4 regions of the Pseudomonas sp. Mb7 genome follow, and region 1 is predicted to be linked to each of the others. Evidence: riboswitches for the same ligand, from Rfam matches in the RefSeq annotation. Region 1 holds a riboswitch; each other region holds the start of a gene.

Region 1 (7,806 bases):
GCGAGGTCTACAGCCTGTTGCGCAACCGTGCGCACAGCAACGTGGCGTTCCTGCTCGGAGAGTCGCTGCGCTATCAGCCCGGGCTGGACACGATCACCATTTTTCCGGGCGTGCTCAGCAGTTATCCGAACTTCATGTTCAACATTCCGGCCGATCAAGTGCCCGAGTTTGTTGATGCAATGGAAAATGCCAAGGACGCCAACCGTTTCGAGAAAATCGTCGAACGCTGGGGAATTCGGCGCAGTCACCCGCAATTCTGGTTCTATTTCCACGATCTGAGCCAATACCTGCACGAAACCGATCCGGTGGAAGAGGGCGTGCTGGACATGAACCGCTACGAGAATCTTTGATCGTTTGAAACAGGCCGACTGTCACAGCTTCAGGTAACACACAAATCCCCTGTAGGAGCGAGCCTGCTCGCGAAGGCGGAGTGTCAGGCACCGAATACATTGAATGTGCCGTCGCTTTCGCTCCCACAGGGTGAAATGGTGTTTTTGGAATTGTGATCGGGAGCAGGTGATGTTGATTTCAGTGCAAGCCCTGCGTGCGCTTGCCGCGTGGACAGTGGTGTGCCACCACTTCATGCAGATTTTTTTTGACTTCAAGGCACGCGGGCCGGTCGGCCAGTTCTTTATCGACAAAGGCGCGGTGGGCGTCGACATTTTCTTTGTCATCAGCGGGTTGGTGATTTTCCTCTCGACCGAAAACAAACCGCTGCCGCCCGCGCGTTTCCTGCTGTACCGGCTGTTTCGCATCGTCCCGGCGTACTGGCTGTACACGCTGCTGATGGCGCTGCTGGTGGTGTTCGCCCAACCTTTGCTGCCGGATCAGACAGTGGACTGGGGCCATCTGCTTCTGTCGTTGCTGTTCATTCCTACCGAGAATCCTGGCGGCTACGGTATCTATCCGACGTTGAATGTCGGCTGGACACTGAATTACGAAATGCTTTTCTACGTGCTGTTTGCCTGGGCGCTGCTGTTTCGTTTGCAGGTGCGCCTGCTGGTGGTCGCGGCGCTGTTGTTTGCAGTGTGTCAGGCCTGGACCGGGTTTGGCTGGGTCAGCGCGTTCTATCGCTCGGACATCGTTTATGAGTTTCTGCTGGGGATCGGCATTGGCATGCTCTATCGGCGGGGCTGGATCGGTGCGGGACTGTGGCTGCCGCTGGTGGCTATCGTCGCGGCGTTGCTGACGATCTATCACTTGGCACCGGCGCCGAGGATGCTCAACTGGGGCGTGCCGAGCTCATTGCTGGTCATGGCGTGTATCTCACTTGAGCGTTATGTCGAGCGCAGTCGCGTGCTCAAACTGCTCGGTGATTGCTCATATTCGGTATATCTCATGCACGTGCTGGTGCTGTCGGCGGGGGGATTTATCGCGCAACGCTACGCGATCAACCCGTATTTGATGTTTGCCCTGTGCGCGCTGGCGATTGGCGTTGGCTCGTGGTTGAGCTACGAATGGGTGGAAAAGCGCAGCTACCATTGGCTCAAGGCGCGGGTTGACATGGAGCCGGACGAGAATCTTTCCCGACAAAAATACTAGGACTTTGTCCGGCGCAATGATTGGCGTAAACTGCGCCCAAGCCTGCGAGGAGTTTCCATGACCGCTATTACCATTACCGACGCCGCCCACGATTACCTGGCTGATCTGCTCTCCAAGCAGAACACCCCGGGCATCGGCATCCGCGTCTTCATCACCCAGCCTGGCACCCAGTACGCTGAAACCTGCATTGCCTACTGCAAGCCGGGCGAAGAAAAACCTGAAGACACCGCGCTGGGGCTGAAAAGCTTCACTGCTTATATCGATCACTTCAGCGAAGCGTTTCTCGATGACGCCGTTGTCGACTACGCCACCGACCGCATGGGCGGCCAGCTGACCATCAAGGCGCCGAACGCCAAAGTACCGATGGTCAACGCCGACAGCCCGGTCAACGAGCGCATCAACTACTACTTGCAAACCGAAATCAACCCGGGGCTGGCCAGCCACGGCGGTCAGGTCAGCCTGATCGATGTGGTTGAAGACGGCATCGCCGTTTTGCAGTTCGGTGGCGGTTGCCAGGGCTGCGGCCAGGCGGACGTAACCTTGAAGGAAGGCATCGAGCGCACCTTGCTCGAGCGTATTCCTGAGCTGAAGGGCGTTCGCGACGTGACCGACCACACGCAGAAAGAAAACGCCTACTACTAAGGTGTTCGCTGCGGAGATGAAAAACGGCGCCCCGTGAGCGCCGTTTTTTTATGGGTGACATTCAGGAACGCATTCGCGAGCAGGCTCGCTCCCACATTTGAAATGCGATCAAATGTGGGAGCGAGCCTGCTCGCGAAAGGGCCTTTGATCGTTCCCATGCTCTGCGTGGGAATGCAGCCCGGGACGCTCCGCGTTCCAATTCATGGTCTGTAGAGGTGAGCATGCCCAGCGCGATACAACGATGACTCGCTGAACACCTCACTGCCCAGCACCCGGCCCACCAGAATCAACGCCGTACGCCGAAACCCTTTGGCCTCAACCTTTTCGGCAATATCCGCTAGCGTCCCCAGCACCCAATCCTGATCAGGCCACGTCGCCCGGTGAATCACCGCAATCGGGCAATCCGCGCCGTAATGCGGCAGCAGTTCCACCAGAATCTTCGGCAAATGGTTAACGCCCAGATGAATCGCCATGGTCGCGCCATGCTGCGCCAGACTGCCAAGCTCTTCGCCTGCCGGCATCGCGGTTTTGTCGGCATAGCGAGTCAGAATCACGCTTTGCGACACGTCCGGCAGCGTCAATTCCGCGCCAAGCAGCGCCGCACAGGCTGCGGTGGCCGTCACGCCGGGAATGATCTCGAACGGAATATCCAGCTCACGAAGATAACGGATCTGCTCGCCAATCGCGCCATACAGACTCGGATCGCCGGAATGCACCCGCGCCACATCCTGACCCTTGGCATGCGCGGTCTTGATCAATTCGATGATCTGTTCCAGATGTAATTCGGCGCTGTTCACCACCGTTTCGGCTTGATGGCCGTCGAGTACCGCCGCCGGCACTAGCGAACCTGCGTAGATAATCACCGGGCAACTGCGAATCAGCCGCTGGCCTTTGACAGTGATCAATTCCGGGTCGCCGGGGCCGGCGCCGATGAAGTAGACGGTCATCGTTGAATCCTGAGTAAAAGAGGGCACGACTGCGTTGCAGATGAACAACGCTCATGATCAATGGCGGGGATTATCGGGATTTTACGCCGCGCCGGCCAATGCCAGCGTTGCCTGAGCATATTTTTGCCGGGAGATCAGCAGTTTTGCCGGCGCTTGAATCAGCTGTTCAGCGAGCGCAAGCGCGGCACTTTCGGCGACGCCGTAGCAACCGGTGCGTTCGTAAGCAATCTGTGAATGGTGACTGAGCCGCTGTTGGTAGCTGGCCAGTTCGTCACTGCTGAAGTACAGCAGGGGCAGAGCCAGTTGTGCAGCAAGTTCTTGCAGGCCGGGCTCGTCGCGCTTCAAGTCGATACTGGCCAACGCTTTCACCGCCTCAAGCTCAATGCGATGCGCCTGTAACGCTTGATCGAGTAACGCGCGCAGCGTACTGGCCGGGCAGCCGCGCTGGCAGCCCAGGCCGACCACGAAGGTCGGCGCTGCGCGGTCATCGGTCATGCGTGGTATTGACCAGCGCTGTTGCGGCGGAACAACCAGGCGCTGATCAGGCCCAGGGCCAGCCAGAACGCCACGTTGGTCAACTGCGAAGCGATTTTGAACTGAGCTTCGAGTGCTTCGGGGGCGAGCATCGAATGCACTTCCGGTTGCGGTGCGCCGATCACGTGGGGCACAGCGAGGATGGCCACACCGAGGACCTTCATCAGCCAGTGACGGCTGAACGCGATCAGCGACAGACCTACAGCCGTCGAAGCGGCCGTGCCGATCCACCACGTCTGCCGCGAAGCCAGATCGGCCGCAGCGGTGCCCGGCAGTTCTGGTGGCAGGCCCAAGGTCGGAGCAAGCACGAACGTCGCGTAACCGGCCAGGCCCCAGAGCAGGCCCTGCGAAGTTTTGGTCGGCGCGCGCAGGGTGTAGAGGCCGGCGAGCATCAGGGCGAAACCGACGGCTACGACCAGATTACCGCCAGTGGTCGAGACTACGCGCTGCCAGCCGTCTTCCGGCTCCCAGGCCTCGGCATCATGGGTGTGCGCAGCCACGCCAGCGGCGTGTTCGTGAACCGCCACCGGCTCGGACTTCTCGAAGGTTTCCGCCTGCAGAATCAGCGGCGAAACCCAGAAGCTTTGCAGCAGAGTGAGGAGCAGGGCGGCCAGCAGACCAGAGAATCCTGCAGTTTGCGCGATACGCTTGATCATGTCGGCAGGTCTCAATGGCACGGGAACGCGGCGCTGTGGCGGGTATCGTGGGCGGCGTTGTGCACCGCTTCGATGTGCGAGAAGCCGGCAAAGTAAACCAGACTGGCGCCGAGGATCGATGCAAAGATCGCGGCGGTCAGGCGTTGGCTCAGGGTGGTGGTGCTGGCGATTTTGTCCGTGTTGCTGCCGGTGCTGCTGATGATCGACATGGCGCTTCCCTCTGGAGTGTCAGCGGGTGAATAGAGCGCATGAAAACCCCTGCGGGTCGGGCTCGCAGAGGTTCGAACAGCGCCCGCCCACCGCGGGTTTGTTATGTGCAGCGCCGCACAAATGCGGGCTGTGTGTTGCGGGCCGGTCTCCGGGCTCACGAGGGGTTGGCGTCAGGCCGACCTGCAAGCGTCACCTTCCCATACCGTATCGGCACAGTGGTTTTGACGCTTCGCTCGCTTACCGTTGCGGGGGCAGCACCGGACTGACATGGGCTTGAGTAAAGCACATGATTCACCGGTTTCCCGTTTCACCCTGTGAAGGGCACCCGTAACAAGTTGTGTAGGAGAGCATGGGCGGGGGATTTGAGTCAATCGGCGCCTAGCGCATGATCAGCAGGACGTACACCCCCAGCGCCATCAGGAACGCATAATAGGATTTGATTCGCGTCAGGCTCAGCAGCCACGCCAACGCCACCGGCAGGATCCATGGCATGGCCGCCAGGTGCTGGCTGGCCAAAGGATAGAGTGAGACCGCCAGCAGGCTGACGAGCATCGCCACCGATGTGTATTTTCCCAGACGATCGATGAAAGCGCGGGCAGTTGCCGAAAGCCGTTCGACATCGACGGCCAGCGGCAGCAAGCGGCAGACGATCGAAACCAGCGCGCAAATCAGTACGTACAGCCAGAAAGTACCAGGTTCAATCATAGACATAGCTCGTCAGAACGGTGATGGCTAGCACCAGCAGCAAGCTGACCTCGCCCAGCCACAGCAAGCTCGCGGCGGTGGCCAGGCCGGCAATCCATTGCGCATGGAAGCTGTGACGGTCGCGGGCCATCTTGCCAAGCGAAGCGCTGATGAAAATCGCGATCACCACACTGACGTGATCCATCACTGCGTTGTCGGCCACGCTGGCGAAGCAATACCCGACCACGGTGCCAAGCAGGGCGGCGGCGTACAGCAGAAAGCACACGGTGTTGGCATACGGGCGGCTGATCGGTTGCTGATCCTTGCGGATCGACATCAACGTGAAAGCCGCATTTGCCATCACCGCCAGGGCGGGGACGAACGCTTTGACCGGGCCCTGGAGGCTGGATTTCAGGCTCAGTGTGAAGACCAGAAAACGCAAGTTGATACTCAGCGCCGAGACCAGCACGCCAAAGGCGTTAAGCAGGTGCGCGGGGGTTTCCAGCAGCGTCAGTTGCAACGGCGAGGCCATTACCGTACCGCTGAAAACCACCATGGCCGGAAGATCCAGACCATGGCGGCGCCCGAGCATGCCGATCAGGGTGAAGGTCAGCAGCAGAGAGAAGACGAACGGTAGCGCATCGCGGATACCGGTCGCGATCTCGCTGCGCGACGCCGGTTTTGCCAGGTTCGACTCAACCAGCATGAGTGCTGTGCCGCGAGCCGGCCAGCAATTGCTCTACGCCGTTCTTATAGGCCAGGGCTTTTTCCAGGTAGTACTCGGTGGAGAAGCGCGGAATGAACTCTTCCACCACGGCCACACCCCGATAGCCGTTGACCGCGAAGCGATTGAGCACATCGCTCAGGCGCAAGTTGCCTTCGCCAATCGGCAGATGTTGATGGTGGGTGTTGTTGAGGTCGGCAATGTGCAGATGCCGGGTAACCGGCGCCAGATCGGCAATGGCTTTGAACAGGCTTTCACCATACGGCAGCAGTGAGCACAGATGCGTCACGTCGATGGTCACGAAGCACCCGGTCTCCTTGTGAAAGCGCAGGTGTTCCTCGACGGTGAAGACCGGGAATTTCGGCCGCTGACCGCCCATGTTCTCCAGGCACAGGGCGATGCCATCGGTGTTGCAGCGCTTGGTTACCTCGTTGATCGCTACTATCAGGTTGTCCAGCAGTTCGCCGTTTTCCAGTTGATCTTTGTAGCCGGGATGAAAAGTGACGCTGGTGGCGCCGGCCTCGTGGGAAAACTCCACGGCGGCACTCAGGCAGTCCACCGCTTGGGCACGTTCGGTCAAATCCGGGGAACACAGGTTGTACTGGCGACCCCACCATCCGGCGTGGACGGTCAGCGTGATGCCATTGTGTTCGGCGAAGCTGCGGATTTTCCCGGCAAGCTCAGACCGGTCTTCGGCGGTCAACGACCAGAAGGTTTTTTCGGCGTCTTCGCCGATCTCGAACTCGACCGCTTGGAAATGTCTGGCCAGATCGGTGATCGAACCCAGGATGTCTGCAGGGTTGTCGTAGACATTGGTGGAAAAGGAGATCATCGGGAAGTGAGCGCTGATCGGGCCTTCGATGTGATATAGCGGGTCTTTACGGGTCATTGCGCTGGTCCTTGCGTAGTGAACTCTGGGTGGGTGATCGCGGCGTTGAAGTCCGCCGGGTCGTCGGCGTCGCTGCAGCCCAGCAGCGTGTAGCCGTGGCGGTCTGCGGAACGGCTGATGCTCTGGCCGAACTTGTCGGGGTTGAGGTTCACGCGTAATGCAAACGGGTGTTGCAGCAGGCGTGCCTGGAGCTGTTGCGGATCGGCGGTCGGGGCCGCCTCGATGTAGCGGATCGCCATTTTGGCGTAGGTTTTCTCGGGCGTCGGCAGTGACGTGCCGGCCATCGCGGCGATGGTGCTGGCTGCCAAATGCACCCCCGTGGTTTTCCAGACCATTTCCCAGATCTGGTCACCGCCGAAGCGGGTCTGGGTTTCGATGAATTGCAGGCGTGAACCGTCCAGCTTGATTTCCGTGTGGGCCGGGCCCCAGCGGTTGCCCATTCGCCCGAGCAGCCACAGCACCGCTTCTTCGATCTGCGCGGCGGTTTTCTCGTCGAGCCCGGCAGGAAAGTCATGCCCGGTTTCGACATAACCGGGGGCACCGCTGGTGTATTTGCGCGTGATGCCGAGAATCCGGTGCTGGCCATCCAGGCTGAGGGATTCAACGCTGTATTCGTCGCCGCTGGCGAAGGCCTCGATCAGATTGTTTCCCTCCAGCGAGAGGTGTTCGACATCCTCGGGCCTGTCTATGGCATAGACGCCCTGACTGCCCGAACCGTTGACGGGTTTGACGATGGCCGGGCCATGGCGCAGCACGAAAGCGCGAGCCTCGGCACCATGGTTGATAGCGGCAGTGGGCAACTCGTAGCGACTGCCTTTGAGCAATTGGCGAAACAGCAGTTTGTCGCGACTGACTTCCACACTGCGCAGGTTGTTGTGGACGATGCCCAGACGTTCGCCCAAGCGTGACGCGGGCAGCAGGCCCAGTTCCGAAAACGAAACCACGGCATCGAATGGTGATTGCCGGTGCAGCCGTTCT
Region 2 (7,806 bases), 1.8 Mb from region 1:
TCGGGTTGACCACCACCAGCACGTCGAGGCTGTCGAGAAAGAATTCGACTTCCTGCTCCAGCACTTCGCGCACGATGTAACCACTGCGCCGCCACGCTTCGGCGTGTTCGGCATAACACGGCGACAACACGCCGACCTTGCCGGCCCGGCGCAAACGCGGCAGCAACTGGATGGCCATCTGCGAACCGGCCACCGGCAGCACTTGCGCGGCACCGTAGTAATCGCACGCAGCTTGCTCCAGACCGTCATCGGTTTCCGGCAAGCGCGCCCAGGCGCGTAGCGGGACTTCCGGGATCGGAAATGGCCACGGCGCGAGGCCGCTGGACAGGTCAAGCCAGTCCGCCTCGGCAATGCCGTAATCGTGTGCAGCCTTGCGCAGCCGGCCACCGTGCTCAAGCATAGAATTCAGCCCCCACGCAGAGAATCAGCAGCCATAACCATACCCCGCGCTGGACCAATTGCCAGCCACGGTCGATGGAATCGGCATCCGCTGGAGCGCCTTCGCCGAGTTGCGGACGGTCGTGAAGTTCGCCGTGATAGATCGCCGGGCCGCCCAGCTCCACGCCCAAGGCACCGGCCCCGGCAGCCATCACCGGACCGGCGTTGGGGCTGTCCCACTTCGGCGCCTGTGTGCGCCAGCACTTCAACGCGAGTCGGGTTTTACCCAGCAGCGCGTAGGTCAACGCCACCAGACGCGCAGGAATGTAGTTCAACACGTCGTCGATTTTTGCCGCTGCCCAACCGAAACGCTCAAAGCGTTCGTTGCGATAGCCCCACATCGCATCGAGCGTGTTGCTCAAGCGGTAGAGGACCACGCCCGGCGCACCCGCCACGACAAACCAGAACAGCGCGGCAAACACCGCATCGCTGCCGTTTTCCAACACCGACTCAGTGGCGGCACGGGCGACGGCGGTGCTGTCGAGTTCATCGGTCTGACGGCTGACCAGATAGCCGACACGCTTGCGCGCCTCGTCCAGATCATCCGCGCGCAACGCGGCGGCGACCGGCGCGACATGCTCGCCGAGGCTGCGCATGCCGAGGGCGCAATACAGCGCGAGAATCTCGACGACCCAGCCCACGTATGGCGCCCAGGAAAACGCCGTGGCGAGCAAGGTCAGCGGCAGCACCGCGATCACCCACGCAGTGACCCCATGGCTGCGCCAACCCCGGCCACCGGCGTTGAAACGTTGCTCGATGCGCCCGGCAAAATTGCCGAACGCCACCAGCGGATGCCAGCGTTTCGGTTCACCGAGCAGCGCATCCAGCGCCACCGCGGCGACACTCAACAACGCCACACTCATTGACTCACTCCCCAATAATTTTCGTACAGCAGCTCATTGAGCGGACGCGCCTGCGCCCACCCTTCGAGTACCAGCATCGGCGCCGGATAGAATTCCTTGACCGGCCCCAGACATAAAACCGCCAGCGGCTTGGCACCTTCGGGCAACTTCAGCAAATCGGCGAGCGCCTGCGGCTCGAATAATGAGACCCAGCCCATGCCGAGGCCTTCGGCGCGCGAGGCCAGCCATAGATTCTGGATCGCGCAGGACAGCGAGGCCATGTCCATTTCCGGCAATGTACGGCGACCGAAAATGTGCTTTTCGCGATCATCCATCAACGCGGCGACCAGCACTTCGGCGCAATCATTGATGCCTTCGACCTTGAGCTTCATGAACTCGTCACTGCGCTCGCCGAGGGCTTCGGCTGTGCGGATGCGTTCTTCTTCCACTAGATTCTGGATCTGCCCGCGCAGGCTGCGGTCGCTGATGCGGATGAAGCGCCAGGGCTGCATCAGGCCGACGCTTGGGGCCTGGTGGGCGGCTTCCAGTAGTCGGCGCAACAGCTCCGGCTCGACGCTGCCGCCGGTGAAGTGGCGCATGTCGCGGCGTTCGGCGATGGCTCTATAAACCGCTTCGCGCTCGGCTTCGGAGAATGTGTTGTCGGTCATGGCCTGCTCGCGAAGGCGCCTTCGGAATCAGGCGCAAACAGTGCAGCGACAGCCACAGGATTCGACGGAAAATAAAAGTGCACATAAGAAGCCGTCATCCGCCCCTCACGATAAACCGCCTCGGCGCCACGCCCCCCATTCGGGCTCAAGCCACGCGCAATCGGCGTCAACTCAGTCGTCGTCAACGAATGATGATAAGTGTGCCCGCGCAACGAACCTTCCGGCAGATCCACCGCTTGCAACGCCAACGCCGCCAGACGCTTCTGCATCACCGCATCGCCCTTAAGCAGCCCGACCAATTCAGCGCGGGTACCTTCAACGTCAGTCAACGAATCGAGCAGATACAGCATCCCGCCACACTCGGCGAGCAACGGCTTACCCGCCGCATGATGCGCGCGAATCGCCTCACACATCGCGGTGTTCTGCGACAACGCAACGTGGTGCAGTTCCGGATACCCACCGGGCAAATATAGGCTGTCCGCTTCAGGCAATTGCGTGTCGCGGATCGGCGAGAAGAAACTCAACTCGGCGCCCATCGCCCGCAATAGATCGAGACTCGCGCCGTAGGTAAAAGCAAACGATTCATCACGGGCGACGGCAATTCGCACATTCTTCAGCAACGGCTCGACAGCGATCACGTCCGGTGCAGCAAACTCCACGGCCGGTGGCAGCGCTACCTCGCAACTGCTGGCCAACGCGTCGGCGGCGGCGTCGAGGCGCACATCCAGATCATTCAGTTCGCTGGCCTGGACCAGGCCGAGATGACGACTCGGCAGTTCGATACCGGTCTCGCGGGACAACGCGCCGTACCAGCGCAGACCTTCGGTGAGGCTGCCTTCGAGCAATTGCGCATGGCGCAAGGTGCCGACACGGTTGGCCAGCACGCCAGCAAACGGCAAGTCCGGCTGATACCTGGCCAAACCGAGCGCCAACGCACCAAAAGTCTGTGCCATGGCCGTGCCGTCGATCACACCGAGCACCGGCACGCCGAAGTGCCGCGACAGATCGGCGCTGGAAGGCGTGCCGTCGAACAGGCCCATCACGCCTTCGATCAGAATCAGATCCGCCTCATTGGCGGCTTCCCACAACAGACGACGACTTTCCTGCTCGCCGACCATCCACATGTCCAGTTGATACACCGGCGCACCGCTGGCGCGCTCGAGAATCATCGGATCAAGGAAGTCCGGGCCGCATTTGAACACGCGCACTTTGCGCCCCTGATTGCGATGCAAACGGGCGAGCGCGGCGGTGACGGTGGTCTTGCCCTGACCGGAGGCCGGCGCGGCGATGAGCACCGCCGGGCAGTGACGTGGTTGATTCAAAGTTCGACGCCTTTCTGCGCTTTGATGCCGGCCTGGAAAGCGTGTTTGAGCATGCCCATTTCGGTGACCGTGTCGCCCATCTCGATCATTTCCGGCTTGGCCGCGCGACCGGTGACGATCACATGCTGCATCGGCGGACGCGCCTGCAAATCGCTGAGCACCTGATCAAGATCGAGGTAGCCGTGCTTGAGGGCGATGTTCAATTCGTCGAGCACCACCAGGCCGATCGACGGATCACGCAGCAATTCACGGGACACGGCCCACGCGGCTTCGGCGGCGGCGATGTCGCGCTGACGATCCTGGGTTTCCCAAGTGAAGCCCTCGCCCATCACGTGAAAGCGCACTTGCTCGGGGAAGCGCCGGAAGAACAACTCTTCGCCGGTGCTGTTGCGGCCCTTGATGAACTGCACCACACCGCACTGCATGCCGTGGCCCATGGCGCGGGCGAGCATGCCGAACGCCGAGCTGCTTTTGCCTTTGCCATTGCCGGTGAGCACCAGCACCAGGCCGCACTCGTCGGGCGAGTTGGCAATGCGTTCGTCGATCACGGCTTTTTTGCGCTGCATACGCGCCAGATGGCGTTCGTCGCGCTCGGGGGAATCAGTCATGGGGGAGCTCTCCGTTGAGGCTGGATAACGGCGGGCAGGCACAAGAATAGACGGCAAAAAGCCTGGCATCGCCCACCGTGATGCCGCTGGATGGATCAGGCCGGTCTCCGGGCTCATGAGCGGCGCATGCCTGACTGCGCGCCTTCCCGCTTCTTTCGAGGCAGTGGCTCAAGGCGCAGTTTTCACTCATTTACCGTTGCGGGGGCAGCGCCGGGATCGTGGTGGTTCTTCGTGCGAAGACAACCCTCACCGGCTTCCCTGTTTCACTCTGTCGACGCAGGTCACAGAGCACCTGAAACAAGCCGCGAAGGTTAGAGGGTTGGGGGTGGAGCGTCAATTAAAGAGGCGGCCATCGGGCGAATAACTGCCGCCGATCACTTATCTGCCGCCAATCTTGTGCCACACTGATACAAATGATATCAAAGAGCCATGCTTTTCTCGAAAAGCCCACTACAACAATAAAGGATGATGACGATGCAAGGCATGATCATCAGCAACCCGCGCCTGGAATTCCTGCGCCCGGTGCTTGAACGCTGGTTTGACTGTATCGACCGCTACAACGCCGTGCGCGGCGACAGCGACACCCCTTACTGGCATGACGAGAAAGCCAATCTCGGAGTGCTCTCGGCCGCAGCCTGGATGGCTGAGCTGGTCACTTTGAACGACACTGCCACGCGCAAGCAGAACGAAGAAGGCGAGCGCAATGCCCGCGCCGATCTGTTTCTCGCCGGTGCCGAAGACCGCGCCTTTATCCAGGCCACTCAGCGCTGGCCAAAGGTTACCAACCTGAATCTGACTCAAGCCCTGCTGGACATCACCAACGACGCCAAACGCATCAGCTATGCCAGCGACCTCAAGCTCGGCTGCCTGTTTGTCGCGCCGCAGAAAGCCCAGCACAGCGCCAGCCCCGAAGAACTGCAAGACATGGTCGACGACCTGCAAAAGGAACACACCTGCGCGGTCGCCTGGTATTTCCCCTACGCCTACCGCAAATTGCGCAGCGAAGCGGGCAACTATCACCCGGGCATCGCCGTGCTGTTCAAGGAAGCCCGCGGCTGAGCAGTTGAACCATCGGGCTTGCGCCCTCCTCTATGATTAGGAATGCATTCATAGGGAAGATCAGCAATGCGCAAGCCCCAGCTCGTTTTTGTCATCGCCTTCGCCGGAGGGCTCGCCGCCTGTGGTGAATCCTCCAGCCTGCAAGTCTCCGACGGCACCGGCCCATCACCGAAACTACCCGAACCGAACAAGACCCTGATCCCGACGGTGAACATCGCCCCGGCGATCGGCTGGCCCGAGGGCGGCAAACCGACTGCGGCGGCTGGCACTCAGGTCGCGTCATTCGCCGAAGGCCTCGATCATCCGCGCTGGCTCTATGTGTTGCCCAACGGCGATGTGCTGGTGGCGGAAACCAATGCCCCGCCAAAGCCCGATGACAGCAGTGGCATTCGTGGCTGGGTGATGAAGAAGGTCATGGGCAAGGCCGGCGCTGGCGTGCCGAGTCCGAACCGCATCACCTTGCTGCGTGACGCCGATCATGATGGCGTTGCCGAGACCCGCACGGTGTTTCTGCAGAACCTCAACTCGCCGTTCGGCATGACCCTGGTCGGCAACGATCTGTACGTCGCCGATACCGATCGCCTGCTGCGCTTCAACTACGAACCCGGCGCGACCGAGATCAAGTCGCAGCCAATCAAGGTTGTCGATCTACCGGGCGGGACACTGAATCACCACTGGACCAAAAACGTCATTGCCAGCAAGGACGGCAGCAAGCTCTATGTCACGGTCGGCTCGAACAGCAACGTCGGCGAAAATGGCCTGGATAAGGAAGAGGGCCGCGCGGCGATCTGGGAAGTCGATCGTGCAACCGGCAATCACCGGATCTTCGCCTCGGGCATCCGCAACCCCAACGGCCTGGCCTGGGAACCGACCAGTGGCGCGCTGTGGACGGCAGTGAATGAGCGCGATGAAATCGGCAGTGACCTGGTGCCGGACTACATCACTTCCGTGAAGGACGGTGGTTTCTACGGCTGGCCGTTCAGTTACTACGGCCAGCATGTCGATGTCCGCGTTACGCCGCAGAATCCGGACCTGGTGGCTAAAGCCATTGCCCCGGATTATGCAGTCGGGCCGCACACCGCCTCGCTGGGCCTGAGCTTTGCCGAGGGCAACACGCTGCCGGCGCAGTTCAAGGAAGGCGCGTTTATCGGCCAGCACGGCTCATGGAACCGCAAACCGCACAGTGGCTACAAAGTGATTTTCGTGCCGTTTACCGGCGGCAAGCCGAGCGGCAAACCGGTGGATGTGCTGACCGGTTTCCTCGACAAGGACGAGAATGCTTTGGGTCGGCCGGTAGGCGTGGTGATCGATCAGCAAGGTGGTTTGCTGGTGGCGGATGATGTCGGTAACAAGGTGTGGCGAGTGTCGGCCACGAAGTGATGCTGAATGTGACCTGAAACAACTGTGGGAGCGAGCCTGCTCGCGAATGCGGAGTGTCAGTCTCCATTGAGTTGACTGATACACCGCTTTCGCGAGCAGGCTCGCTCCCACATTAGGATTGCTGCGATTTTTACTACGGGTTATGCGCCAGATGCTCCGGCTGCAACACCCGCTTGGCACTCAGATAAGCTTTCTGCCAGTACGCCTTCGACAGGCTGTCCAGCTTCACCGTGCCGCCGGTGGCCGGCGCATGCACGAAGCGCCCTTCCCCGACGTAAATCCCTGCATGACTGACCTGCGAGCCGCCATTGGTGGCGAAGAAGATCAGGTCGCCAGTCTGCAAGCCTTCCTTGCCGACATTCGGCGCCTGCATAACGATCAGCTCACGCGTCGAACGCGGCAAAGAGATGCCCGCCGCATCACGGTAGACAAAACCGATCAGCCCGCTGCAATCAAACCCCGAATCCGGCGTGTTGCCGCCCCAGCGATAAGGCGTGCCGACCAGACCGAGCGCGCGAAACAGCACATCTTCAGCAGCCGGTGAAAAAGCTTGGGATGGGCCGAACACGACCGGTGCGCGAACCACCGGCGCAGGCGGCGGTGTACGACTGGCGCAGGCGCTGAGCAGCGCTGCGAAGAAGATCAATGTGAGGCGGGCCGTCATCGTCATAAGCAGAACATCCTGATCTGGCTGCGGCTTTTTCTGCCGATGGACAGAAAAGAAAACCGCCTGCGTGAGCACGCAGGCGGTTTGCCATCAATATAGATACAGGATTCTAGCGGCTACGCGGCAAACTTCAAGTAAGACTTTAACTTCACCTTGTAAAGTCTACGTCTACTCCATTGCAGGGAGCCTGATTGTCGCCGCGAGCGCAGCGACATCGGGGGAATTACTTGCGAGCAGTGACGACGGTTGGAGCGTTGGCCAGAGCGCGTTTCGCTTCGATGAAAGTCTTGCTCCAGTAGCTATCACCCAGGCTGTCGATGCGAACACCGCCGCTGCGACGACTGCTGGAGTGGATGAACTGGTTGTCACCCAAGTAGATCCCGGCGTGACTGACACGACCGCGACGACCATTGGTGGCGAAGAACAGCAGATCGCCCGGCTCAAGGTTGCTGCGCGAGACCAGCGGCGCATCAACGTTGATCATTTCGCGGGTCGAGCGCGGCAGGTTCATCCCAGCTTCTTCGCGGAACAGATAGCCGATGAAACCGCTGCAATCGAAACCGGCTTCAGAGGTACCGCCGAAACGGTAACGGGTACCGATCAGGGACATGCCGCGTTCGAGGATGCTGTCGGCCAGAACAGGAAGCTGATAAGGCTTCTTGCCATTGAATTCGTTGAGTTCTTTTTCGGTGTCCAGCTCTTCCTGGTAAATAACGGAAGACTGAGCCGTGGCAGAATTTTTAACCTGTTGAGGCTGCTCTTGAACTGGAGAATGAGCAGCGCAACCGTACAACAGGGTGACGAGTGCGAGAGGCACGAGGG
Region 3 (7,806 bases), 730 kb from region 1:
GCGCGGCGATGGACTCCGGCTCGTCCATCTCGCCATCACCAAAAACGCCCCAGACATGCCGCCCCTCCGTCGAGGCAATCCCACGGTGCTGCAAATACCGCAGGAACCGCGCCTGGTAAATCGCATTGATCGGACCAATACCCATTGAGCCCGTGGGAAACTGCCAGAAGTCGGGCATCAACCAAGGATGCGGATAGGAACACAATCCGCCGCCCTTCACTTCTTGCCGGTAACGCTCCAGTTGCGACGCCTGCAAACGCCCTTCAAGAAAGGCCCGCGCGTACACCCCGGGGGCAGAGTGCGCCTGGAAGTAAACCAGATCACCGCGCCCGGCTTCGCTGTCCGCACGGAAAAAGTGATTGAAGCCGACCTCGAAAATTTCCGCCGCCGAGGCGTAACTGGCGATGTGACCGCCCAATTCGCCATAGGCCTTGTTCGCCTTCGCCACCATGGCCAGGGCGTTCCAGCGAATGATCGAGGTGATGCGCTCCTCCATCACCAGATCCCCGGGATAAACCGGCTGCTGTTCGAGCGCGATGGTGTTCTGGTACAGCGAATACGCACTCGCCGTCGTTTGCACGCCGAGACGGCTGGCCTGCTCGGCCAGTCGCAGCAGCAAGAACCGCACGCGCGGTCTGCCGCCGACTTTCGCGACACCTGCCAGGGCTTCCAGCCACTCGTTGGTTTCAATGGCATCGATGTCTTCGTGAACCGGCGTTCCGTGGGTCGGCCGTTGCGCGGTATCTTTCATGGCTGCACACCCTGACAGGTTGAATGGACGACTGGATCAGTTCGACACGTGCTCAAGAAATATCAGTTGCAGCGGCTCTTCCAGCAGGTCATCCGCCGCGGCGGCAAAGCGCTTGAAGTAAGGCATGGCGAAATGCGCATCCAGTGCCGCCTGATCCTTGAAGGCCTCGCGCATGTAGAACGTGCCGCGCTGGTCGCGCAGTTCAAACAACACATAGTCGAGATTGCCCGGCTCTGCGCGTGTCGGCTCAACCAGCGCCAGCAAGCCTTCTTTCAAGGCCTGTTCCTGGCCTGACCTGGCCTTGAGCACGGCAATCGAGATCAATGTTTCTGTGGACTGGCTCATCTTCAATACTCCTGGGACCGGCTGCATTCAGAGAAAGGTAAACAGCGACTGGGACGGCAAGCGGGACTTGGGCAGGCCTGCGTTGAAGTCTTCGCTGCTGTGATAGCCCAGGCTCACCACGACCAGACTGGTGAAGCCCTGTTCGCGCAGGCCCAGTTCACTGTCGAGGACTTTGCTGTCGAAACCTTCCATCGGCGTCGCGTCGATACCCAGCGAGGCGGCACCCAGCAGCAATGTGCCCAGCGCGAGGTAGGTCTGCTTTTCCATCCAGTGCTGCAGGTCTTTCTGATCGAAGCGATGCAGATCGACAAAACCGCGCCGTCCACGCTCCTGCCCTGCTCGCGCCTCGGCATTGTGAAAACGCCCGTCCATGGCTTCCTGAGCCAGCAACGCCTGCAGGTATTCCTCCGGCAGATGCGTGCGAGTGCAGAAGACGATGACGTGCGACGCGTTGAGTATTTTCGGCTGGTTGAAGCTGAACGGCCCCTGAGTACTGTGGGCGATTCGCGCCCGGCTCTGATCACTCTCGGCAACCACGAAATGCCAAGGCTGGGAGTTGACCGACGAGGGGCTGTTGCGCAGTTGTTCCAGCAGCAACTCCAGTGTGTGCCTGGGAATCTTGCGGTCGGCATCGAAAACTTTTGTGGTGAAACGGCGCTTGGCCAGAGAAACGAGATCCATGATTGAACTCCTGATCTGAAAAGTGAAAACGTAAAACTCAATGCCGCTTGGAAATCAGCGCGTCGGCGCCGGCGCTGCGTCGATCTTCAGACGCATCAGGCTGTAAGGTTTTTGCCGCTGATCCTGCCCGGAACGGAATGCCGCCTGGCGGTGCAACTGGTTGGCGATGAAATACAGATAGCCGTCGGGGCCAATGGACAATGTGTCTGGCCAGAGCAGACGCGGGTCGTGTACCAGCGTTTGCCATTGGCCGTCCGGCAGACGCTTGCGGATCGAGTTGTGCTCGTAATCGCCGGCATAGATGGCGCCGGCGGCGTCAGCCTCCAGACCATCGGACGCGCCCTTCTCCCCCAGATCCTGCACGGCGGCCGTCAGTTGCTGTTCACTGAAGTTGGCATCACGCAGCAACGCGGTGGACACCGAATACAGGTGCCGACTCGACAGCGGAGTGAAATACAGTGTCTTGCCGTCCGCCGACAGCGCGATGCCGTCCGAGGCCACGCCCAGCGGTTTGCGCTTGCCGTCCGGAGCTTCAACGGTGAGTGGCAGGCCTTCAACCACCGGGACAAAGGTCGGGTCAACCGAGGTCGCCGGCACACCGCTCAAACGGCGCATGGCACTGCCGCTGGCGATGTCCATGACGATGATCGCGCCCGGTCCACGCAGGGACGAGTCAGTGAGATAGACCGTTCCCTCCGGGCCTGTGCGAAAGTCGAAACGCATGTCGTTAACGTAGGTGCTCGGCAACATGACGTTGTCCGGGAACACCAGACGCTTGACGATCTTGTTGCTGACCAGATCCACCGCGATCAGCTTCGCGCCTTTAGGTTTTGGGTCTGCGAAACCCGGCGCGGCGGTATCGAGCAACCAGACACGGCCCCGCCCGTCGGCCACCACGCTCTGTACGCTGATCAGACCATCACTGGGATCGTTGAGGTTTTCCTGGTTGATCGCCGCGTTCGGGTAAGCCACGACTTTACCGTCGCGGATCTCGCCCACGGTGAACGGCACGTTGTCGCCCCAACGCGGGAAGTTGACGAAGATGCGCCCGGTCTCGGTGACGGTCACGCCGGTGGGCATCGCGTCGTAGAACGCATGGACCTGTTCGAGCTTGCCGAAGGATCGGTCGGCGGGGGCATTGGCCGGCAACGCGACGGCGCTGATTGCATGGGCGAACGGCGCCGCCATGACCATGACCAATGCAGCAGAAAGCTTTTTCATACGCATGAGCTGCTCCTGACCGGCCCGCTTGCAGGCCCGTCTGAATGAGTGAAATCAGAAACCTTCAAGCACCAGTTTGCCTCGGGCCTTGCCGCTCTCGACCAAGGCATGGGCACGGCGCATGTTTGCCGCGTTGATCGCGCCAAAATGTTCACCGACAGTCGTTTTCAAAATGCCCTGGTCAATCAGATCGCTGACGCGATTGAGCAGGTGATGCTGCTCAATCATGTCCGGGGTTTCGTACAGCGAACGGGTGAACATCAGCTCCCAGTGCAGCGACAGCGACTTGCGCTTGAGCGGCATCACGTCGAGGCTTTCAGGATCGTCGATCACGCCCAGACGCCCTTGTGGTTGAAGCACTTCGATCAGCTGCGCAAAATGCTGCTCGGTATGGGTCAGGCTGGCGACATGGCTGACCTCGTCGATGCCCAGTGCCTGCAACTGTGCGAGCAGCGGCTGACTGTGATCGATGACGTGATGCGCGCCCAATTGCCGGACCCAGTCAGCCGTTTCCTGCCGTGAGGCGGTGCCGATGACAGTCAGCTGCGTCAACTGTCGGGCCAATTGCACCAGCATCGAACCGACGCCGCCCGCTGCCCCCGTGATCAACAGGCACTTGCCCTGCCCTGAACCTTCGGTGACACCGAGACGGTCAAACAACAGCTCCCAGGCGGTGATCGAGGTCAACGGCAATGCCGCGGCATCCGCAGCACTTAACGAACGCGGTTTGTGCCCGACGATTCGCTCGTCCACCAAATGAAATTCGCTATAACTGCCGGTGCGGGCAAGGGAGCCTGCGTAGAACACTTCGTCGCCAGGCTGAAACAGCGTCACTTCAGCCCCGACCTCGCGGACAATACCGGCGGCATCCCAGCCGAGGATTTTCGGTTCTTTGGTGAAAGTTCCGGCGCGTACTTTGGTATCGACCGGATTGACCGACACCGCACGAACTTCTACGAGCAAATCCCGGGGGCCGGGAGTTGGCACCGGAAGGTCGATGTCCTGCAACGATTGCGGATCTTCAATGGGCAAAGCGTGTTGGGTGAAGGTGATGGCTTTCATGGAAACTCGCTGTCTGAAGAGCTGATGTGCTCGCTTGCCGCCATCTTCGACTTCCCAAGCACAAAGAAAAACCAGCAGAATGCGCCAACACTTTCACTGCAGGAGTGAAAATGATCCGCATCGATGACCTTGGTTTGTTCACCCGCAGCGCCGCGCTGGGCAGCTTCACCGCTGCCGCCCATGAGGCGGATTTATTGCCCGGTCAGGTTGCCGCGGCGATCAAGCGTCTGGAGCGTGAGCTGGACGTGCGCCTGTTTGCGCGCACCACCCGCAGTCTGCGATTAACCGCCGAGGGCGAGCAATACTTGCCCACCGCCCACTCGGTGCTGGAGGCGCTCAAGCAAGGCAAGGAAAACCTGCGCGGTGAAAGCGCCACGTTGCGCGGCGTGTTGCAAGTGACGGCGCCGTCCGATCTGGGGCGCAACATTTTGCTGCCGTGGCTCACACTGTTTCGCCGCCAGCACCCGGAACTGACCTTGCGCTTTTCCCTGTCGGACCAGATGGCCGACTTGTTTCGTGACCCGGTAGACGTGGCGATTCGATACGGCTCGAATGAAGATGCCAACTACGTGGCGCTGCCGCTGGCACCGTGGAACCGGCGGGTGCTGGTCGCCGCACCGGAATACGTGGAGCGCCACGGATACCCGCAAACGCCGGACGATCTGCACAACCACGCTTGCCTGCTCTACCAGCAAGGCGGCCGGATCTACGACAAGTGGAGCCTGGGCAGTGAAACGATCCAGGTCTCGGGACCGATGTTCAGCGACGACGCCGACATCGTGCGCCGCTGGGCGTTGAGCGGCGAAGGCATCGCCAACAAATCCTGGCTGGACGTCAGTGCAGACGTGATCGCAGGGCGACTGGTCGTGCTACTGAAGGATTTTCCCGGCAATGCCTCACCGTTGAGTCTGGTGTGCCCGCATCGCAAGCAGATCACCCCGGCGGTGTCTCAGCTTTATGCGTGGTTGAGTGGCCAGTTTGTCGCTCTGGAACGCATCCAATAGCTCCCCCCCGTTGGTTGCCACATTGACGAGACGCTCCTCGAATGTTCAGATGCCGGCCAGTTTCAGGTGTCCCATGCCGCCGTGCATGGGGTGAAACGGGAAACCGGTACGTTCTTTTCGAACAAGTCCGGTGCTGCCCCCGCAACGGTATGCGCGTGATGTTTTCAATACACCACTGTGGCCAGACGGCCATGGGAAGGTGAAAACCTCGATACGCGCGAGCCCGGAGACCGGCCTGGAATTTCGTTTGGCAAAATCCTGCGGTGGGCGGGCATGGGCCGGTATTGGCTGTGCGCGATGCCTTCTCTTGCATGCTCTTCTGCGAAGATCCTTTTCGAGAAGACAATGATTCGACCTTTCAACACTTCTGCTCCAACCCTGTTCCTTGGCTGCCTGTTCAGCCCGCTGCTACTGGCCGACGACGCGCCGCTGGAACTCAATCAACAAATCGTTTCCGCACCGTCGGTGGAGTCCACCACCGTCGCCGACATGGCCAGATTCGGCAGCAAGGTCGAAATCGTCAGCCGCGAACAGATCGAACGCGCCGGCCCCAGCGCCGATGTCAGCCGCGTGATGCAGATGTTCATTCCAGGCTTGTATGTGGCGCCGAAAAACGGCCCTTTCGACTACGGCACCTATTCGCTGCTCGGCGGGCGCAACGACGACACGCTGATCCTGCTCGACGGCGTGCGCCTGAACAATCGCCTGTACGGCGGCCTCTATCTGGACACCCTGCCGGCCAACGCCATCGAACGCATCGAAGTGCTCAAGGGTGGGCAGAGCCTGTTGTTCGGCACCCAGGCCGTGTCCGGTGTGATCAACATCGTCACCCGCAGCCCGCAATCGCGCAAAGCCGCCGGCGAAGTGAATCTAGGCGTCGACAGCTTTGGCGGCACCACCGAAGACGCCCGCGTCGAGAATATCTTCACTAACGGCTTCGGCGACCTCGGTTTGTTGGCGTACGTCAGTCACAACGTCTCCGACGGTTACCAGCCCTATCGCAACCGCGACATGAAAAACGATTCCGGCAAGGATCGCGCTTACGAAGTCACCACGTTCGGCGGCAAGGCGATTCAGTCGTTCGACGATGATTCGCGGCTGGAGCTGTTTTACCAATACGCCGACGCCAACCTCGATTTCGCCCGCCCGGTCGACAACCACAAGACCACTAACGACCGCGTGCAGCAGATCGCCACGGCGACCTTCGAGCAGGCCGTCAATGAGCGCCTGAGCTACTTCGTCAAAGGCCATATCAACGACTGGGACACGCGTTATACCCGCGTCAACAACCGGGAGGGCGGCGGCACCAAAGTCATTAACCACAACGACTATTGGGGCTTCACCGACTGGGGTGTGCAGGCCGAAGGCAAGGCTGAATTGCCCGGCGATCATGTACTGGTGTTTGGCACCGACAATCAATGGTTCAAGGGCCAGGATGATGTGTTGATCATCGATAACGACAAGGCCGAAGCCCACGCTTTCTACACGCAACTGCGTCCGCAGATCGACGCCCTGCCCGACTGGCACCCGAGCATAGGCGTTCGCCACGAAGCCATGAGCGGCGGCGACAGTGCCACGGTCGGCATGCTCACTTCGCTGTATGACCTCAACGACAACTGGTCGGTGCGCGGTCAGTACGGCAGCGCCTACAAACTGCCGAACGCCGAGCAGCTGTTCGTCAATGAACCGGGCGACGAGATCGGCAATCGCAACCTGAAGCCGGAAAAAAGCCGCAATGCGGAGCTGGGTGTCGACTACAAAGGCTTTCTGCTCGACCGCGAACTCAGCGCCAGCGTGACCCTGTTCAAACGCAAGATCGACGACTTGATCACCCTCGACGACATTCAATGGGTCAACGGTGAAGGCCAGGTGCGTATGCGTGGTTTCGAGGCCGACGCCAAACTCGCGCTCAACGATCAGTGGAGCCTGCAAGCGGACATGACCCGCAACCTCACCGAATCGCGCAGCGGTGTGACCCTCAACGATATCCCGAGCTTCTTCGCCCGCTCGCGCGTGGGTTATGAGTCGGAAAACCGTCTGTGGGGTGCCGGCGGTGCGATCCGCTATATCCGCGACATCAAAAGCTCGAAGCAGGTCGAGTACGGCAATTATTCAGTGGTCGACGCCGACGCCTATCGCTACCTCGACAACGCCCACCAACACCGCGTAAGCCTGCTGGTGGAGAACCTGTTCGACCGTGATTACGTCACCAGCCGTTCGAGCAACGTCGATAACCTCGGCCGGCCGTTCACCTCCGAAGTGCGCTACACGTACCGCTTCTGATGAGTGACATCAAAACCGTCGACGGCGTCGACACGCACCCGGACTGGTCGCAGGTGCCCGAGCATGCGCGCCATGTATTCGTCTGCACCGGCCCGCGTTGCACCCAACGCGGCGCGTTGCAGTTATGGAAAACCTTGCGCCGGCACTTACTGGCGCACGATCGCATCGAGACGCCGGGCGGCGTCTTGCTGACCCGTACGCACTGTCAGTTCCCGTGCAATCTGGGGCCGATTGTGACGGTGTACCCGGAACGCTGCTGGTATGGCGTGCGCAGCCATGAAGATGTGCAGCGGCTGGTCGAGGGGCATCTGGTGGGCGGTGAAGTGGTTGCGGATTTGCTGATCAAGGCGCAGACATGAGATCGATTCTGTACGTACTTGGCGCCCTGCTCTGCTCAATGCCTGTACTCGCCGACAGTTACCGCAATTGCGGCGAAGAATGGAGCGCCGATCAATCTTC
Region 4 (7,806 bases), 880 kb from region 1:
AACTCGGCGCCGCGCACCCTGAAGCTCAGGCCGGAACAACTCAAAACACTGTTCATCGTGCCGACCTGCGGCCGACCAGAATCAAGGCGAACACCGGCGCGCCGACCAGCGCGGTAATCACTCCGACCGGAATCACCTGGCCCTTGATCAGGGTGCGCGACAGCACATCGGCGGCTATCAGAAACACCGCGCCACCCAACGCACTGGCCGGCAGCAACCGCGCATGACCGGTGCCCAGCAACAGACGCGCGGCATGAGGAATGACCAGACCGACAAAACCGATCGAACCGACAATCGACACCATCACTGCCGTCACCAGCGCCGCACAACCGATCAGCAGAATCTGCACACGCCGCACCGGAATGCCGAGCGACGCCGCCGAATCCGCACCAAAGGTAAATGCATCCAGCGCCCGCCGATGCCACAGGCACACAACCAACCCCAACACGGCCACTGGCACCGCCAGCCACACCGACGGCCAGCGCACGCCGCCGAGATTGCCCAGCAGCCAGAACATGATACCGCGTGCCTGCTCGGAGCTTGCCGAGCGGGTGATCAGAAACGCCGTCAGCGCATTGAACAGCTGCGAACCGGCGATCCCCGCGAGAATGATCTGCCCGGTACCGCTGGCGGAGCCGCTGACCCGCGCCAGCACAATCACCAGCACGAACGCCGTGACCGCGCCGGCGAAGGCACCGACCGAGAGTGAGATGATCCCGGCACCTACGCCAAGCAGCGCGACCATCACGGCCCCGGTCGAGGCGCCGGCAGAAATGCCCAGCAGATACGGATCGGCCAACGGATTGCGCAGCAGCGACTGCAAAATCACTCCGCAGGTCGCTAAGCCGGCACCGCATGCCGCCGCGACCAATGCCCGGGTCAGGCGGTAGTTCCAGACGATGCCTTCATCGATCGGGTCGAGGACATGCCCGGCGCCCCACAATTTGTTCGCCAGCACTTGCAACACCACGTCCGGTGCAATCGAGGTTTCACCGATGGCCACGCCGGCGACCACTGCAATCAACAGGGTCGCCAGGGCCAGGAGCGTGCGGATCAGGCTGGCACTCATTGCGACAGGTCATAGCCGTTGATGGCCGTGGCCAATTGCTCAATGCCCTCGAACATGCGCAGGCTCGCCTGCATGGCCATGGCATCAAGAATGATGATGCGGTTGTGCTTCACCGCGTCCATGTTGCGCGTCACCGGATCACTGCGCAGGAAGGCGAGTTTCTTTTCATAGTCGTCGGCGGGGAAACGTCGACGATCCATGCGCGCGATGACCAGGAAGGTCGGATTGGCCTTGGCGATGGTTTCCCAACCGACGGTTGGCCACTCCTCATCGGACGCCACCACGTTGCGCACGCCGAGGGTGCTGAGCATGAAATCGGGAACGCCTTTGTGCCCGGCCACGAACGGCTCGATGTCCATTTGTGCGCTGGAGAACCACACCAGCGCGCTGGCGTCTTTGAGCTGTTTGCCTTGGGCGGTGGCAATCGATTTGGCGAGACTGGCTTTGAGTTGATCATTGAGCTGCTGGCCACGCTCCTGAACATCGAAGATCTGCGCCAGTTGGCTCACGCTTTTGTAAATCGTCTCGATGCGAAACGGCGCCAGTCGCGTGCCATCGGCGCCGACGAGGTTGTCCTTGGCTTCGCAATCGGAAGGCAGCAGATAGGTCGGAATCTTCAGTTCATGAAACTGCTCGCGAGTACCCACCGCGCCTTGCGGGCCGACCATCCATTCCAGTTCCACGGCGACCAGTTCCGGACGCTTGCCGATCACCGATTCGAAACTCGGTTCGTTGTCAGCCAGACGCTCGATCTTGTCATCCTGCGCTTTGTATTTGGCCAGCACATTGTTGAACCACAACGAGGTGCCGACGACTTTGTCGCCCAGGCCCATGGCGTAGAGCATCTCCGTGCCGGCCTGGCCGATGGTCACGGTGCGCGTCGGTGCGTGCTGGAAGGTCAGGGTGCTGCCGCAATTCTCGACCGTCAGTGGATAGACAGTCGGTGCCGCCTGCGCCAGGGCGCCAAGGCTCAGGCCGGTAATGAGGGTGGCAACGCGGGGCAGCAGCATGGGGCAGTCTCCAGGGGAACCGTACGGGGAGCGGGAGAGTACGGTCTGGAAACACACCATCGAACGCGGTCAGGAAAACAGCGCAAGGCCGGGCAGCCAACGAAGACGCGCACGGCACGATGTCCTTCCCGGACACCCCGCCGGTTAGTAATCACTGTGCCGGCAGGTCTCCTGACTGATGCGTCATCGCCTGGCTCCGGCCTTCCCGGGATTCACCCAGTGGCAGTCGTGGAGCAGGCTCGGCACCTACAGTTGCGGGGGCAGTTCCGATCAGTGCTGTGCAAGCACCTCGGATTCCCTATTAGTCCCGTTCGGGAACCGACGGCGGCATGGTAGTCGATCGAGCCGCTGAAGGGGAGACGAATCTGCCGTGGCGAGGATTAGTGTTGGCTCATCAAACCGTGCAATACGCCCAAACGCAGGCCCGGTTCGGAGGGCAGCATTTGTGCGATACCGAATACTTTGAATGCCGCCAGCATTAACACCAGACCGCCGGGCAGAATGCTCTGGCGGTGTGGTTGCAGACCGGCAAGCTTGAGTTGTTGCACGTTGTTTACCTTCAACAACAGCAGCGACAGGCGCAGCAGTCCGCCGTAGGTGATGCCGTCCTGACCGAAGTCGTTGAGGCGATTGGTCTTGAGCACTTTGGCGAGCATGCGCGCGGTGCCGGACGAACCGATGGTCTGCTGCCAGCCTTGCGCGCGATAGCGCTTGGCGACATGTTCAAACTGCAGAATGGCGAAGCGTTCAGCCTCCTGTAGCGCGCCGGCGGACACATCGCCGCCGCGAAAGAAACGCGTGCTCAAGGTGCCGCTGCCGATGGCGATGCTTTCGGTTAACAAGGGTTGTGAGCCCTGGCCGAGGATCAGCTCGGTGGAGCCGCCGCCGATGTCGACTACCAGGCGCAGGTCGTCGGCGCTGGGCAAGGCGTGAGTTACGCCGGCGTAGACCAGCCGCGCCTCTTCATGGCCGCAAATGACGTCGATGGGAAAGCCCAGATGCCGCTCGGCACTGGCCAGAAAAAGTTGCGCGTTGTCCGCTTCACGCACCGCGCTGGTGGCCACCGCACGAACACGGCCGGCCTCGAAACCACGCAGCTTCTTGCCGAACCGCGCCAACGCCTGCCAGCCGCGATCCAGTGCCAGTGCATCCAGCGCACCACCGTCAAAGCCTTCGGCAAGGCGCACCGGCTCGCGCAGGGTTTTCACTTCCTGAATCTGCAAGCCTTTGCGGCTGCGCACCGACTGGCCGATCATCAGGCGAAAGGCGTTCGAACCCAGGTCGATGGCGGCAAACAGCGAGGCGTCGTCTTTCATGGGAATCCTTGCAGAGCATCCGTCGCGAGGCTCAAGACGGTTTGCGAGGATTCTGCCGTGATCTTGATGACATCCTGATGACGGGGGCGGGGCGGTTGAATGAATTTTCGGCTGTCATGACACTGTCATTATCCGGCGTCTATGCTGCGGTCAATACATCGCGTGTTCTTAAAGTTTTTGCTGCCATTCGTGGCAGCTTTTTTTTGCCCGCGATCTGGCTGTTGATCGTTCCCACGCTCTGCGTGGGAATGCCTCTAGGGACGCTCTGCGTCCAGTGACGCGGAGCGTCACGGGCTGCATTCCCACGCAGAGCGTGGGAACGATCAGCGCGGGGTGCGGACGATCAATTAGCAGGACTGCGGAGTTTCGCCCCGGGCCAGGCGCGCATTGATGTCGTCGATCACTTCGGGCAGCTCGGCGATGGTGTCGATCAGGTAGTGCGGGCGCGAAGGGGCGAACATTTTGCCGATTCGCGCACGCTCTTCCGCCAGTCGATCCGACGGCAACGCCTTGTATTGCTCATAGGTCAGGCCCAGTGCGTTGCCGGAACAGGTCAATGCCACCGTCCACATGCCGGCTGCGCGCCCTTCGAGAATCCCCGGCCAGGTGTCGTCGACCTTGACGCAGGCGGCCACGTCATCGATGCCCAGGGCAATCACGTTGGCCAAGGCCTGCGCCGGATACGGCCGGCCATTGGGCACTTCATCGGTGGCGACGACATGGTCGGCGACGTAGCCATTTTCCCGCGCCAGTTCGACGACCTTGGCCATCACCACCGCCGGGTAGCCCGAGCACGAACCGATTTTCAAACCCTTGTCGCGCAATGCCGCAATGGCTTCGAGTGCGCCCGGAATCAGCGCCGAATGCAGGGCGATTTTCTCGATTTGCAACGGCATGAAACGTTCGTAGATTGCCGTTACATCGTCATCACTCGGCAAGCGATCAAACGCTGCACGATAGCGTTCAGCAATCTGTGGCAAGTTGCACAGCGTGCGGATGTGATCCCACTTGCCCATGCCCATCGGCCCGCGCGCTTCTTCAAGCGATACCGCGACGCCGAACTCGGCAAAGGCTTCGACGAAGATTTGCGTTGGCGCAAACGAGCCGAAATCGACAACGGTGCCGGCCCAGTCGAGGATCGCGGCTTGCAGGTGAGTCGGTTGTTGGTACTGCATGGTCAATCTCCGTTTTCAGGTAAGCGTGGGCCGTCCCTCGGCAATGAGGTAGGCGGTTCAAGGGTCAGTGCTGATCAGGTCAGCGGTGGATTCGCATCAAACAGTTCGGCAATCACCGGTCGGTTGCGGCGGATGCCGAGGCAGCACAGGTGGTATTCGATGAAAAACGGGTGATCGACAAAGGTGATCGGCTTGGTGCCCGGGGTTTCGGCGTACTCGACCGCCGAGACAAACCCGATGCCGATGCCCTTGACGATCGCGTGGACGATGGCTTCGCGGCTGTTGAGTTGCATGACGCAATTGAGATCGATATTGAGGCGCTTGCAGCTTTCTTCCACCAGTTGCCGGGTGCGCGCACTGGATTCGCGCATCACCCATTTTTCGCCGCTGATTTCACTGATGTGAACCTGCGCCTGACTGGCCCACGGATGGTCATCGCGGACCACGGCGATGATCGGATAACGGTGATACAGCCGCGTGTGGAAGCGCTCATCGAATTCCGACAAGGCCAGAATCGCCACGTCGATATCGAAGTTGAATAACCGCGCCAGGGTGTCCTTTTCCGAGGAAAACGAAGTTTCCAGTTCGATATCCGGGTGGCGCTGCATCAGCTCATACGTCAGGTTCATCGCAATCGGCGGTGACACCGCGCCGAGGCGCAACATGCCGGTCTTGCGCTGCTTGAAGCTCTGCAACAGTTGCACGGCTTCATCCTCCTGACCGAACAGGCCCTGAGTGATCGCATAGAGCTTGTGCCCGGCGGCGCTCATTTCGATGTAGCGGCCACGGCGATGGAACAGCTCGACCGAGAAGGTCTTCTCCAGAGCGTTGACCTGTTCGCTGACGGTCGGCTGACCGACGCTGAGAAACTCGGCAGCAAGGGTAAAGCTGCCGGTCTTGGCCACCGCATGAAATGAACGCAACCACTTGTGATACTGGTACATGCAAGCCCCGTCAGCGTCGAATGAACAAGGCCACTGCCGCACTGCACAGGCAGGCGCTGGTGACCACTATAAAGATCAGAGACGTATTTGCCGTGGTGTCAAGCAGACGCCCGATCAGTGGCTCGGCCAATCCGGCGAACAGGTACGAGGAAAAGTTCATGATCCCGGTCGCCGTACCGGCGCGTTTGGCCCCGACCAGATCCGGGCACAGCGCCCAGAAACTCGAGGCTGGGCCGTAGACGAAGAAGCCGCAAAGGAACAGGGCGATCAGGCCGATGACGCTGTGCGGCGGCAGGCTCCACATCCACAGGCTGGTCGCGGCGCCGAGGAACATATAGAGCATGATCGCCAGATACCGCTTGGAGCCGAACAGTTTGTCCGACACCCAGCCGTTGCTCAGTGCACCGACCGCCATGCCGACGGGGAGGGCGACAGTGATCCATTTCGGATCGATCATGCCGTCACCACTTTTCCAGTCAGCGCCGAGAAAGTGCACCGGCACCCAGACGATCAAGCCGTAGCGTGCAGCGTTCTGAAAGCCCAGTGACAGCGCGGCGATCAGCAGGCGAGGGTTCTTCAACACGGCTTTGTAGCGTTGCGCCGAGGACTCGACTTCGCCCTGTGCGGCTTCCTGATGCTTGTCGTCAGCGTTGGCCACACCGGTATCGCCCACCGGCTCGAAGCCCAGATCCTGCGGGCGTTCGCGGGCAACCAGATAGAAAATGATCCCGCCGGCGAGCATCAGCAGCACCGGCAAACGGAAGATCCAGCGCCATTCCAGTTGCAGCACTTCGAGTACAACGATGGAAGTGACGTACGACAGAATCGATGCGCAACCGGCGGCGAAAGTGTAGAAGCCATAGACCTTGCCGCGCTCGCCCGCCGCCCACCAATTGGCAATCAACCGACCGCCCGGCGCCCAGCCCAAGGCCTGAAAGTAGCCGTTGACGCCCCACGGCAGAATCAGGCTGGTGAAACCGCTGGCAAAACTGGTCACCCAGTTGGCACCGCAGGACAACACCGCACCCAGTGTCATGATCCGCCGACCACCGAATTTATCGGCGAGGTTGCCGTTGATGGCTTGGCCAATGGCGTAGGCCCAGAGCATCGCCGCAGAAGCCCAGCCGAGGGTTTCCTTGCTCAGGCCGAACTCGGCCTGAATCCCCGGGATGGCAAAACCGAAGGTCTGCCGCCCGGTGTAGAAAAACAGGTAACAGAACATCGCCGCCAGCAGCATGCGCCACTGGGCGACCCGGAACGAGGCAGAACGTACGGCGAGACCAGGCATGGTTTGGGCACGATTCATGATCTTTTCCTTATTGTTGTCGGTTCCCGTCGGTTGTCGTCGGCGGGTGCACTCTTTTTCGGTGCGGCAGGAAATCACCGCGGCTGTATGCCGCTGGCGGTGCTTGGGTTACTCGGGTGTTATCAGGCGTCAGGCGGCTTGCGAACCAATGAAGTTCTTGCCGCGCGCGCCCTGCATCGCGAGCTGGATGATGGCGTCTGCGTCCTTGGCCGAGACGCCGTAATCGGCAAACTCGGTCTTCACCCCGAGGCTGTGCAGGAACTCGCGCAGCTGCTGCTGGGCTTGGCCCAGGTCCGCGCCGAACACCCGTTGCAAGGTACGGTCGCGAGTGGCGTCGTGACCCCAGGCCAAACCCAATACCAACGGCAAGGTGAAGGAGCAGGCGATGCCGTGGGGCAGGCCGTGGCGCAAGGTCATCTCATAGGAAATCGAATGCGCCAGCGCGGTTTTGGTGTTGGAAAACGCCAGTCCGGCCTTGAGCGCAGCGAGTGCCATGCGGCTGCGCAAGTCGTGACTGGAGAGGTCTTTGTGCAGGCGCGGCAGGCATTCGAGAATGTCTTCAATCGCGGAAATCGCGAAGGTGTCGGATACCGGGTTGGCGTTGACATTCCAGATCGCTTCCAGCGCATGCGACAGCGCATCGAGACCGGTGGAAACGGTGACACTGGCCGGTACGGTGAGCATCAGTTGCGGGTCGATGATCGCCACGCGAGGCCAGGTGCAATCCAGATGCAGCGAATATTTTTTCTGGCTGGCGCTGTCCCAGATCGTCGCCCACGGCGTGACTTCGCTGCCGGTGCCGGCGGTGGTTGGCGCGGCGATCAGTTGTTTGCAACGGGCCGGGGTGAACGGTTTGCCGCTGGACAGCAGGCTCAGCAGTTCATCGAACCGGCCGGATTCGGTGCCGACGATCAACGCTTTGGCGGTGTCGATGGCGCTGCCGCCGCCCACGGCGAGGACCACGTCACAGTCGCCGGCGTGCTGCC

The links. A riboswitch is a leader RNA that binds a small molecule or an ion and turns the genes downstream of it on or off. The one in region 1 is predicted to bind cobalamin.
Region 2: it holds a riboswitch for cobalamin, as region 1 does, so the genes downstream of both, cobO (cob(I)yrinic acid a,c-diamide adenosyltransferase) here and ACOYXH_RS12975 (CbtB domain-containing protein) in region 1, are expected to answer to the same signal.
Region 3: it holds a riboswitch for cobalamin, as region 1 does, so the genes downstream of both, ACOYXH_RS09740 (TonB-dependent receptor plug domain-containing protein) here and ACOYXH_RS12975 (CbtB domain-containing protein) in region 1, are expected to answer to the same signal.
Region 4: it holds a riboswitch for cobalamin, as region 1 does, so the genes downstream of both, ACOYXH_RS09100 (ABC transporter substrate-binding protein) here and ACOYXH_RS12975 (CbtB domain-containing protein) in region 1, are expected to answer to the same signal.

The regions. Positions count from the first base shown of each region.
Region 1 covers NZ_CP186501.1:2,844,558-2,852,363, reverse strand. Annotated here, with positions in the region: gene ACOYXH_RS13005 (fatty acid cis/trans isomerase) at 1-350, shown strand, start outside; gene ACOYXH_RS13000 (acyltransferase family protein) at 520-1,542, shown strand; gene nfuA (Fe-S biogenesis protein NfuA) at 1,600-2,184, shown strand; gene cobM (precorrin-4 C(11)-methyltransferase) at 2,385-3,131, opposite strand; gene ACOYXH_RS12985 (cobalamin biosynthesis protein) at 3,213-3,626, opposite strand; gene ACOYXH_RS12980 (CbtA family protein) at 3,623-4,321, opposite strand; gene ACOYXH_RS12975 (CbtB domain-containing protein) at 4,333-4,530, opposite strand; cobalamin riboswitch at 4,654-4,875, opposite strand; gene ACOYXH_RS12970 (hypothetical protein) at 4,910-5,236, opposite strand; gene ACOYXH_RS12965 (AzlC family ABC transporter permease) at 5,229-5,921, opposite strand; gene ACOYXH_RS12960 (sugar phosphate isomerase/epimerase family protein) at 5,911-6,828, opposite strand; gene ACOYXH_RS12955 (ATP-grasp domain-containing protein) at 6,825-7,806, opposite strand, start outside.
Region 2 covers NZ_CP186501.1:1,076,070-1,083,875, reverse strand. Annotated here, with positions in the region: gene cobD (threonine-phosphate decarboxylase CobD) at 1-400, opposite strand, end outside; gene cbiB (adenosylcobinamide-phosphate synthase CbiB) at 393-1,301, opposite strand; gene bluB (5,6-dimethylbenzimidazole synthase) at 1,298-1,948, opposite strand; gene ACOYXH_RS04945 (cobyrinate a,c-diamide synthase) at 1,945-3,270, opposite strand; gene cobO (cob(I)yrinic acid a,c-diamide adenosyltransferase) at 3,267-3,878, opposite strand; cobalamin riboswitch at 3,960-4,189, opposite strand; gene ACOYXH_RS04935 (hypothetical protein) at 4,353-4,937, shown strand; gene ACOYXH_RS04930 (PQQ-dependent sugar dehydrogenase) at 5,004-6,317, shown strand; gene ACOYXH_RS04925 (C40 family peptidase) at 6,451-6,987, opposite strand; gene ACOYXH_RS04920 (C40 family peptidase) at 7,208-7,806, opposite strand, start outside.
Region 3 covers NZ_CP186501.1:2,112,504-2,120,309, reverse strand. Annotated here, with positions in the region: gene mdeB (alpha-ketoglutarate dehydrogenase) at 1-751, opposite strand, end outside; gene ACOYXH_RS09765 (putative quinol monooxygenase) at 788-1,096, opposite strand; gene nfsB (oxygen-insensitive NAD(P)H nitroreductase) at 1,124-1,777, opposite strand; gene ACOYXH_RS09755 (L-dopachrome tautomerase-related protein) at 1,832-3,004, opposite strand; gene ACOYXH_RS09750 (zinc-binding alcohol dehydrogenase family protein) at 3,053-4,060, opposite strand; gene ACOYXH_RS09745 (LysR family transcriptional regulator) at 4,171-5,064, shown strand; cobalamin riboswitch at 5,112-5,317, shown strand; gene ACOYXH_RS09740 (TonB-dependent receptor plug domain-containing protein) at 5,410-7,347, shown strand; gene ACOYXH_RS09735 ((2Fe-2S) ferredoxin domain-containing protein) at 7,347-7,706, shown strand; gene ACOYXH_RS09730 (ABC transporter substrate-binding protein) at 7,703-7,806, shown strand, end outside.
Region 4 covers NZ_CP186501.1:1,967,995-1,975,800, forward strand. Annotated here, with positions in the region: gene ACOYXH_RS09090 (ABC transporter ATP-binding protein) at 1-56, opposite strand, end outside; gene ACOYXH_RS09095 (FecCD family ABC transporter permease) at 53-1,057, opposite strand; gene ACOYXH_RS09100 (ABC transporter substrate-binding protein) at 1,066-2,079, opposite strand; cobalamin riboswitch at 2,224-2,417, opposite strand; gene ACOYXH_RS09105 (Ppx/GppA family phosphatase) at 2,460-3,395, opposite strand; gene ACOYXH_RS09110 (hypothetical protein) at 3,404-3,673, shown strand; gene phnX (phosphonoacetaldehyde hydrolase) at 3,743-4,570, opposite strand; gene ACOYXH_RS09120 (LysR substrate-binding domain-containing protein) at 4,645-5,514, opposite strand; gene ACOYXH_RS09125 (MFS transporter) at 5,525-6,820, opposite strand; gene psrA (iron-containing alcohol dehydrogenase PsrA) at 6,950-7,806, opposite strand, start outside.